Regions from separate parts of the Paenibacillus sp. VT-400 genome, predicted to be linked through region 3. Evidence: predicted binding sites of a transcription regulator. Region 3 holds the regulator's gene; each other region holds the start of a gene.
What was found. Region 3 encodes NrdR, which represses ribonucleotide reductase genes. Its sites were predicted from a motif close to AACACNATATATNGTGTT; they were not measured.
Positions count from the first base shown of each region.

Region 1: a site for NrdR is predicted at 2,034-2,051, ahead of EL84_RS03845 (anaerobic ribonucleoside triphosphate reductase). Genes of this name have one in related genera too.
Region 2: a site for NrdR is predicted at 1,577-1,594, ahead of EL84_RS16650 (adenosylcobalamin-dependent ribonucleoside-diphosphate reductase). Genes of this name have one in related genera too.

Region 1 is NZ_LELF01000047.1:324,771-328,055, reverse strand. It holds gene nrdG (anaerobic ribonucleoside-triphosphate reductase activating protein) at 1-28, opposite strand, end outside; gene EL84_RS03845 (anaerobic ribonucleoside triphosphate reductase) at 25-1,986, opposite strand; gene EL84_RS30685 (histidine kinase dimerization/phospho-acceptor domain-containing protein) at 2,468-3,285, shown strand, end outside.
Region 2 is NZ_LELF01000067.1:1,302,468-1,305,752, forward strand. It holds gene EL84_RS16645 (DEAD/DEAH box helicase) at 1-1,162, opposite strand, end outside; gene EL84_RS16650 (adenosylcobalamin-dependent ribonucleoside-diphosphate reductase) at 1,656-3,285, shown strand, end outside.
Region 3 is NZ_LELF01000067.1:1,147,840-1,151,124, forward strand. It holds gene coaE (dephospho-CoA kinase) at 1-301, shown strand, start outside; gene EL84_RS15945 (lytic transglycosylase domain-containing protein) at 298-861, shown strand; gene EL84_RS15950 (alpha/beta-type small acid-soluble spore protein) at 943-1,164, opposite strand; gene nrdR (transcriptional regulator NrdR) at 1,281-1,748, shown strand; tRNA gene EL84_RS15960 (tRNA-Ala) at 1,934-2,006, shown strand; gene EL84_RS15965 (S-layer homology domain-containing protein) at 2,255-3,285, opposite strand, start outside.

The DNA of each region.
Region 1 (3,285 bases), on a different contig from region 3:
ATTCCGGGATGTAACCATATAGATTCACCGGTGTTTCACCCGATCCCGCACTTCGGCTTGCTTCGCAGCATTGAAGCGTACTTTGTAATCTCCGGTCAGATAGCCAGTTACGCGGCGTAACCGCTGGAAGTGTACATGGTTCTCATGGGCTTCACAGCTTGGGCATACATCCCCAATGACGCCTTCATAACCACATGCAGGGCAGCGATCAATTGGATGATTAATGGAGAAATAACCGATATCCTGCGCCAGTGCATACTGTACGATCCGCAGGAAAGCTGCGGTGTTGGCCCGAACGTTTCCGTCAAGCTCCACATAGGAGATTGCACCCGCGTTACATAACGTATGGAACGGTGCCTCCAGTTCAATCTTCCGATATGCTGGAAGCGTGTGGTAGACCGGGATATGGAATGAATTCGTATAATACTCCCGATCATTCACTCCGGGAATAATGCCATAACGCTCTCTGTCGATCTTCGTGAATTTGCCGGACAACCCTTCAGCAGGTGTGGCAAACAGGGTGATATTCAAGTTATGCTGCTCGCTCATCCGGTCACAGAACTCTCTCATGGTCCGAATAATGTTGAGCGCTTCGCGATGTACATGAGGGTCCTGCCCATGATGGCGCCCATAGAGAGCTGTCATACATTCCGCGAGACCGATAAAACCAAGAGATAATGTTCCATGCTTTAAAAGCTCGGCAACCGGCTCGTTCGGGCCAAGCTGTTCTCCACCTTCCCATACACCCTCCCGCATCATGAAGTCCGATGCCTTGGCAGGCTGCAATGTCTGAATTCGGTAGCGGTGCAGCAGGCCGGAAGCGGCATTATGCATAACTGACTCCAAAGCAGTATAGAATCCGGCTCGGTCAGCGACAGCTCTTGCACCTTGGCAGATGCCAAACCGGATGCCGAGCTTCACGAGGTTAATGGTGTTGAAGGACAGATTACCTTTACCACTTTGACGATTGCGACCAAACCGGTCAGCCAGTGTACGTGTGCGGCATCCCATAGTTGCAATGATCGTATCCGGATCTTCCGGATGATAGAAAGGCAGATTGAAAGAGGCATCCACATTGACAAAGTTAGGATACATCCGCCGGGATGAACAGGTGACTGCGAGCCGGAACAGATCATAGTTCGGCTCTCCTTGAGCCTGATTGATCCCCTGTTTACATTGGAAAATATGTTGAGGGAACACGGGAGTCTCCCCGTTGCCCAGGCCACGAATGGTTGCTTCCAGCAACGAGCGTGATACCAACCGTCCTTCCGCAGAAGTACATAATCCATAGTTCAGTGAAGTAAATGGAATCTGACCACCCGCCCGGCTGCTCATCGTATTCAGGTTATGAATCAGTGATTCAGCAGCTTGTCCTGTCTCCAATTCAGTCTCTTCATAGGCGAAGGCATATGCCCGCGGACATTGATTCTTCGCTTCGATGCTATCCAGATGAAGCTGTTCATCCCCGATCAGAACATTTTCACCAAAGAGCCGTTGCCCTTTGCGGTAGTGTTTGCGGAATGACCGCTGTACATAAGGGGCCAGATCCCAGTCAATTTTATTGGCCGATACACCGCCATATTGACTGTTCTGCTGGGATTGGAAGATGATCGCAACCAGAGCCATGGCAGACATGATCGTCTGAGGTGTGCGAACCGATCCGTTACCTGTGTTGAAACCCGCAGCAAGGAGACGGTCAAACGGGATAAAGATACAGTTGGTCGTTCCAAGTGCATACTGATCCAGATCGTGTACATACAGATCCCCATTCTCCACAGCTTGGGCAAGCTCTTCCGGCAACACATGACGCAGAGCATGCCACTTGGCGGTCTCCGAACCGAGCCTGCTCATCTTACCACTGAAGGAATCCCCGTTCAGATTCGCATTTTCCCTCAGCGTATCGGCGTCTTCTGCGCCAATAATTCGTCTTCCCAGGTCGGATAATAGATCGGATGCCGGTGGGGTGGCATACTCAAGCATGTTCATGTAAGGTTCCTCCTAAAATGATTTTGGTTATCATTCAATTCACGTTAAATACTATATGTAGATTTGTCTTATCCATTTATAAACTATATGTGGTTTTTTGGGTGTGATAATGATCACACAGCTTACTGAACAAAGTGGACTTTCCTTTAATTGCTGCGGATAAAGGTTCCCAAAGTCTGAGCGGAAGCGTATAATTTCTAGTTATTCTGCAAGTATAATATCCGAAGTCGGACAAGATGGACTTTAATCAAGCTGAAAAGGCGAGTTGCAATGAATTCGCGGTCGTTAAACCATCCGTTTAAGACCTGCTTTTGTCCACAAATGGGCAATAGGCAGGGAGTATGATTCTCTTATACTTCTACGGTGTTAATCATATAAGTATAGATTGTGACAGCTATTCGGATTTTTGATGACCCCTGTACGTGATTAAACATTCTGAAATACAGATTTGAAAGTGCAGCTAAGATAAGAGGGGTGAATCATGGGGACGGCAGAAGGCATTACAAGAGGCTTCTATGAAGATATAAAGGAAGCTGCGGCCCACATCGTAGACGTATTAAGTGGTATATTGAAGGTCAATACCATCTTTGTTGCCACGAATGACGGGGTGACCAATGTCATTTTGGAGGCCTTTAATCGTACGGAAGAGTTAGTTGTTAAAGGCAGTGCACTTCCATTTACGGATTCATATTGCAGCCTGGTATTAAGAGACAACGGTAGCGTTCTTACGATCCCGGATACATGTGAACATCCGATGACACGATCCATGGGCGTTACGAGCGGACTTGGCAATCGCTTCTTCGTGGGCGTGCCTATTATGAGAAGATCGGGCGAAACATTTGGCACCATCTGTCTGATGGATGATCCTGGTTATGTGATCAGCGAAACCGATATGAAGACACTGAAGGCAATGGCTGTATTCCTGGGTTATGTTGTTGATCTGGAAAGCACGTTGCATGTTCAGGAGCAGAAATTGAGTGATTCGGAACAAATGCAAGAACAGCTCCAGGCAGAGAAAGAACGTGCCGAATCTGAGGCTATGACCAAAACACAGATGTTGAAGCTAATGAGTCACGAGATTCGCAATCCTTTGAACGGTATTTTGGGACTGACAGATCTGATGCGCACACCGGATATGCCTGAGGAGCAGTCCGAATATGTGAACATGATTGAGACAAGCGGCAATATTCTGCTTTCCTTGCTGAATAATATGATGAATTTCAACATTAATGAAGCAGGTAAAACGGTTATACATGATGATCCGTTTGATCTGGTAGGCACCATTGAGAATACCGTGTA
Region 2 (3,285 bases), 150 kb from region 3:
TGTTCCGAACCAGTTCCATCGTTTTCTCCGCTTTGGTATTCTCCTTGATCGCTTTAATATGGGCAACGAGTTCCCAAATCTTGTCCCGAAGGGGAGAGTCCAGCGGAAGTTTCTTCGACAGATTAACCAGCGTCACGAATACAGCATCCCGACTGCTGCACACTTCACGCTGCAATGTAACAAGGGAGAGCATGCTGCTCAGGTTGCCGCCAGCTTCCTGGTACTGGTCTTTAACAAAGGAAGTCACGCCATCATAAAGCGCTTGTTCTTCGGACGATAGTTGCAGATTCACGTTGGAGACATTCCGTTTGGTAAATTGAACAGGGCCTTCGCCGCGGCGGTTACGAATCATGACTTTGGATAACTCGTTCTTAAGCTGTTCCTGATTTTTCGGAACCCGTTTGTCAACAACAAAGTTGGCTGCAAAGTCACCCTGACGACCCAGTTGACCGGGCTTCAGCAGGTTGATCAGATTGAACAATTCACTCATATCGTTCTGCACAGGTGTAGCTGTAAGCAGCAGACAATACTTTTTGCGCAATTTCAGCATGAATTGATAGTTGGTTGTTTTCTTGTTTTTGAGTTTATGAGCCTCGTCAATAATAATCATGTCGTAGTCGGTATTCAGCAGCATATCTTTATGCGGGTTACGTTTGGCTGTATCCATGGAAGCAACAACCACTTCATTCTGCCAGGAATAGGCCTTTTTCTGGGCAATAGCAGGGATGCCAAATTTTGAATTCAACTCCCGTACCCATTGCAGTACAAGAGAGGCAGGCACGAGAATGAGTACCTTGGATACGAGACCTCGAACCATATATTCTTTCAGAATGAGACCGGCTTCAATGGTTTTGCCAAGACCCACCTCATCGGCGAGAATGGCCCGGCCTGACATTTCAAATAATACTCTGCGAGCAGTGTCCATCTGGTGAGGGAGTGGAGTGAGGCCTTGTAGATGCTTGAGACATTGGATCTCGTCAAAATTGGGAATCAGGTTGGTCTCTTCGGCTTGAATGCCCAGTTGGAAGAGTCGATAATCCCCCCAAGGACCTCCTTTATCCAGTCGTGATTCCAATTGATTAATCCAGGTCCGATCAAATTCCAAAGGAACGGGCAGCTCAGCTACAGGTTGATTCATGTGGTGCGGGTTTTTCCGGTTCATGGTGTTTCCTCCCCTGCCATACGTGATGACGTTTTATTCGTAGGTAATAGTATGGACGAATGAGAGTCAGTTCATAACTATGTGGGTTCAAATAAGGAATATTTACACTTGTCACTCCGATGACAGAATAACCTTCCAATCGCTGTTATCCCCAGATTTTTTTTGATTCCCTTGTCCAAAGGGGGAAAACCCGGGGATAGCGTATGCTTTCGATGCAGCTTTCTTTCAGAAAGCTTTTAGGCCAACGCTTCGCTTCTTCAGGTTATTTCTGTCCTCTCCGTTCTTGTGTAAAAAGTTTAGTTGAACCAATGTGAACTACAGTTTATTTACAAGAAGCTTGTCCGAGTATATGAAGATGGATTATGATAAAAGTCATATGGAAAATCAATATATGGTGTATTATACTGAATTTATATCACTATATGTGGTGTCTCATCATAATTTACTCATATAGTGAACATGGAGCTTTATACCGGGGAGGTTGAATGTAGCGATGAAATCGAACCAACGATCGTACCAATTAGAAGGACTTAGCGAAAAAATATTTCTGGACCGATACGCTTGGAAGGACGCTGATTCGAATCATGCCAAGGTCGGAGATGTGGTATTGGTATTAACGAAGGATGATCCGAAGTTCCCAACCAAGGAAGTGGGCGAAATCATAGAACGTCAGGGTCAGCTTGTACAGGTAAGGACTCGAAGCGGAGAGATGATTGAGACAAGTGTGGAGAAATTGACACTCAACATAGAAAAAACACCGGAAGAAATGTGGGACCGTCTTGCCAAAGCGATGGCTTCTGTCGAATCCACAGCCGATCAGCGGGCAACGTGGGAGTCCAAGTTCCGCTCTGTGTTGGAAGATTGGAAGTTAGTACCCGGAGGCCGCATTGCTGCGGGTGCGGGGGCAAGCGACGAGTTGACACTCTTCAATTGTTATGTCATTCCGTCTCCGCAAGACAGTCGGGGTGGAATCATGAAGACTTTGACCGAGATGACGGAGATTATGGCACGTGGGGGAGGTGTTGGCATTAATTTGTCCTCTTTGCGTCCTCGCCGAGCGGTGGTGAAAGGTGTCAACGGATCATCCAGCGGTTCCGTATCGTGGGGCGGATTGTTCAGTTATACGACTGGACTGATTGAACAGGGCGGAAGCCGCCGGGGTGCGCTCATGCTGATGATGAATGACTGGCATCCGGATGTGCTTGATTTTATTACCGTGAAACAAACGATGGGGCAGGTGACCAATGCCAATCTGTCTGTATGTGTGAGCAACGCATTTATGGAGGCTGTCAAGCAGGACGGAGATTGGGACTTGGTTTTCCCCGATACGAACGATCCGGACTACGACATCGAGTGGAACGGGGATATGCAGCAATGGAAAGCCGCAGGTCATTCGGTGGTGCACTATCGTACACTGAAGGCGCGCGAAATCTGGCATACCATTATTGAATCAGCCTGGAAATCGGCAGAGCCTGGTGTGGTATTCATGGAGTACTATAACCAGATGTCCAACAGCTGGTACTTCAATCCGATTATCTGTACTAATCCGTGCGCGGAACAGGGTCTGCCTGCCTGGGGTGTATGTAATCTGTCTGCGATCAATCTGTCCAAATTCTACGATGAAACAAATCATGATGTGGCATGGGATGAACTGGCGGAAACCACTCGTATCTCGGCTAGATTTTTGGATAATGTCATCGATGCAACACCATATCATTTTGAGGAAAATAGACTGAATCAGCAGCGTGAACGCCGGGTTGGGCTTGGCACAATGGGACTGGCAGAGCTGATGATTAAGCTGCGTATTCGATACGGCAGTCCTGAATCTCTTGTTTTTCTGGATAAACTGTATGGATTCATGGCGAAGGAGGCCTATCTGGCATCGGCAGAGATTGCAGCAGAGAAGGGAGCTTTTCCAGCTTTCGAAGCTGAACCGTATTTACAGAGTGGATTCATGAAAAACATGGTTGCGACGTACCCTGAAGTGGGAGAGGCCATTCGTAAACAGGGCATTCGAAATGTCACACTGATCACACAAGCGCCAACGGGAAGTACAGGTACGATGGTGGGCACATCAACAGGTATTGAGCCGTATTTCGCCTTCAAGTATTTCCGTCAAAGCC
Region 3 (3,285 bases):
TGCATACGCGTTGCAATATCCGGATAAACTTGTGGTATCTGATATTCCTTTGCTCTACGAATCAGGTCTGGAGGACGGTTTCGAGGAAGTCATGGTTGTATATGTCCCGAGATCGGTGCAACGAGATCGCTTGATAAGTCGGGATGGAATGACTGCAGCACAGGCTGAGGCTCGAATGGATGTACAGATGGATATTGAGCGCAAAAAACAGCTGGCAGACATTGTCATCGATAACAGCGGCTTATGGCCTGCGACGGAGCAGCAAATTGACTCATATCTACAGCGTAAGGGTTTGTTATGAGAATATTGCGTAAGAAACGTGTATTGCTGTTGATGTTTGTTTCCTTTGTACTGGTGTTATTTCTGAATACAAACTGGATGGCATGGTTCTATCCCATACATTATAAGGAAGAGATCCGTGCCCAATCTCAGAGTTATGAGGTTGATCCGTTTCTGATTGCTTCCATTATCAAGGTGGAGACTAATTTTAAGACAAGCAAGGAATCCAAACGAGGTGCCATTGGGCTCATGCAACTGATGCCGGACACGGCGAATTGGATACTGGAACAAGCCAAAATTCCCGACACTTCGCTGGAGGAATTAAAGCACGAGCCAGAACGAAATATTCAATTAGGCACATGGTATCTGCGGAATCTGTCTGATCAATTCGATGGCAATGAAGCAGTTATGATCGCTGCCTATAATGCGGGACCAGGCAAAGTAAACAGTTGGCTTAGAGATGGTGTATGGGATGGCTCGTTCGATACAGTGAAAGATATTCCGTTTGGTGAGACGCGTCACTATGTACAAAGAGTCATTTACTATTATAATCAGTATGTAAAGATCTATAATACGTTCTAGTATATAAGTAGAAGCACAGAGCAGGCCGGTTATTCACCGGCCGCTCCATGCTCCTCTGTGTAGCGTATTACGATGCAGATATTATTGGTATTGACCTGCCAATTGCTGTTCTGCAATTGTTACCAGACGCTTCGTGATGTATCCACCGATCGAACCGTTCTCGTAAGAAGTCATGTTACCTTGGTATCCGTCTTGTGGGATGCTGATTCCGAGTTCTTGAGCAACTTCATATTTCATTTGCTCGAGTGCTGCGGAAGCTTTAGTTACCACCAAGTTGTTGGAGTTACCATTGCTTTGTGCCATTGCTGTTCACCTCCTCGCGGGTTGGTAAAAGTATTATGTGTCGGCAATGCGTTTTTCATTACAAAATCAGTACAGGGAATATGTGGTAAAAAGTAAAACGTGGGAAGTGATCTGTTTTGAAGTGTCCTTATTGCGGTTATATGGGTACCAAAGTGCTTGATTCGCGTCCGGCCAACGAAGCAAAATCCATTCGTCGTCGCCGTGAGTGTGAGCAGTGTGCCCGAAGATTTACAACGTTTGAGATGATTGAGGAGACTCCACTGATCGTCATTAAGAAAGATGGCAGTCGTGAAGAGTTCAGCCGGGACAAAATTCTCCGCGGGCTCATTCGTGCCTGTGAGAAACGTCCAGTCTCCGTAGAGACCCTGGAGATGATGGTATCTGAAGTGGAGAAATCTCTGCGTAATACAGCCGATGCTGAAGTTGAGAGTCGCCAGATTGGTGAGCTGTTGATGGAACAGTTGTTTCCAGTCGATGAAGTGGCGTATGTCCGTTTTGCGTCGGTATACCGCCAGTTCAAAGATATCAATATGTTCATGAAAGAACTGAAATCCCTGTTGTCCAAAGACGATCTGGAGGATTAGTGAAGTTGGTAAAGGGAGAAGAGCAGTCTGGAGTTCCAGTCCGTGTGTACCAGAGAAATCGGTTGTTCTTCTCCAATCACTTTGGATCTTGAAAAAGTGATTGACAGCGAAAGCTGGATTTTATATGATATAGGAGTCGCCTGTGGAACGTAGCAGTGCTGGACAAGTTATCTATTTCATATCCTGGGGCCTTAGCTCAGCTGGGAGAGCGCATCGCTGGCAGCGATGAGGTCAGGGGTTCGATCCCCCTAGGCTCCATAATCAAGAATGCCATCACATTATTGTGATGGCGTTTTTTTGTGCGTGAAATAAATCAGAACATGCATTAATTAATTATAATTTTTGGAATTAGTGACGAGCCTGTTGACGAATATTCTAGATGCAAAAATAGAGGTTTTAAAGTCCTGACTGTGGAGTTGTCAAAAAAAGTACAGTTTCAAAACAAGGAGACCCTTCCGGCTGGATATTGTCCAACCGGAAGGGTCTGCATTTATCTGTATACGCTTTCAGTTAGCCAGATATTCGACGAATCTTACAAAGATCGTGGCTACTTCGGCGCGGGTGGCGGTGGCTTTGGGAGCAAAGAAGTTGTCCGGCTTGCCTACTACAATGCCGATGTCCCGCAGTGCCTGAACGGCCTCCAACGCCCATGAGCTGATCTCACTCTCGTCCGTGAAGGGCTTAGAGTGGCTTTCAGGGAGCTCATAGCCTTTGTACTTCATGTAGTTGTACAGTATCACCAGCATCTGCTCGCGCGTCATCGGTGAATTGGGGTCAAACAGGTCTGCGTTTTTACCGTTAACTATGCCTTTTTCGGCCGCCCACTCGGCTGCCGCGGTGTACCATTGTCCGTCCGTCACGTCGTTAAAGCGGGAACTCGTGTAACTGGAGAGGTTTACGTTCTCAAGATTAGACAGTACCTGCACGAACATTGCACGCGTCATTGCGGTTCCCGGTGAGAACGTCGTGGACGTTGTGCCGTTGAAAAGATCGTATGTGTAGGCGAAATTTATATAGCTGTAGAACCAGTCGTCCATGTTGGCATCCCTGAAAGGATTGCCCGATATCACGAGGAAGCCCAGTGGGGTGGCGTCATCAAATGCCAGCTCCGTACCCTCACGGATGTTCAGCGACATGCCGTTATCTAAGCTAACTTTTGCGCCGCTCGGTCCTACCACAACCGCTCCGCCGCTCCGTATCTTCGATCCGCCGTGAATATCCACACGGTTGCCGTTGGGCAGGGTCACATGCGCGTCTTTGCCGCCTACTGTAACCGTACCGTCGCTCGCTATCGTCGATCCTCCCGAAATGGTCACTGTGCTGTTGTCGCCGGGTAGTATCACTTCGGCGCTCTTGTCTGCCGGAATGGTTAACTTACCGTTTGAGTCTATCGATGTGCCTTCGGGTACCTTAATCTTCGTCCCGCCTTTGGTCGCAATCTCGCCGCCACCGGGAAGGGTGGTGTTGCCGTTTTTGTCTGTGATCGCGGGTTTATCCTTCGGTGTATTCACTGTGTAGGTCGACTTCAACGTTCCAG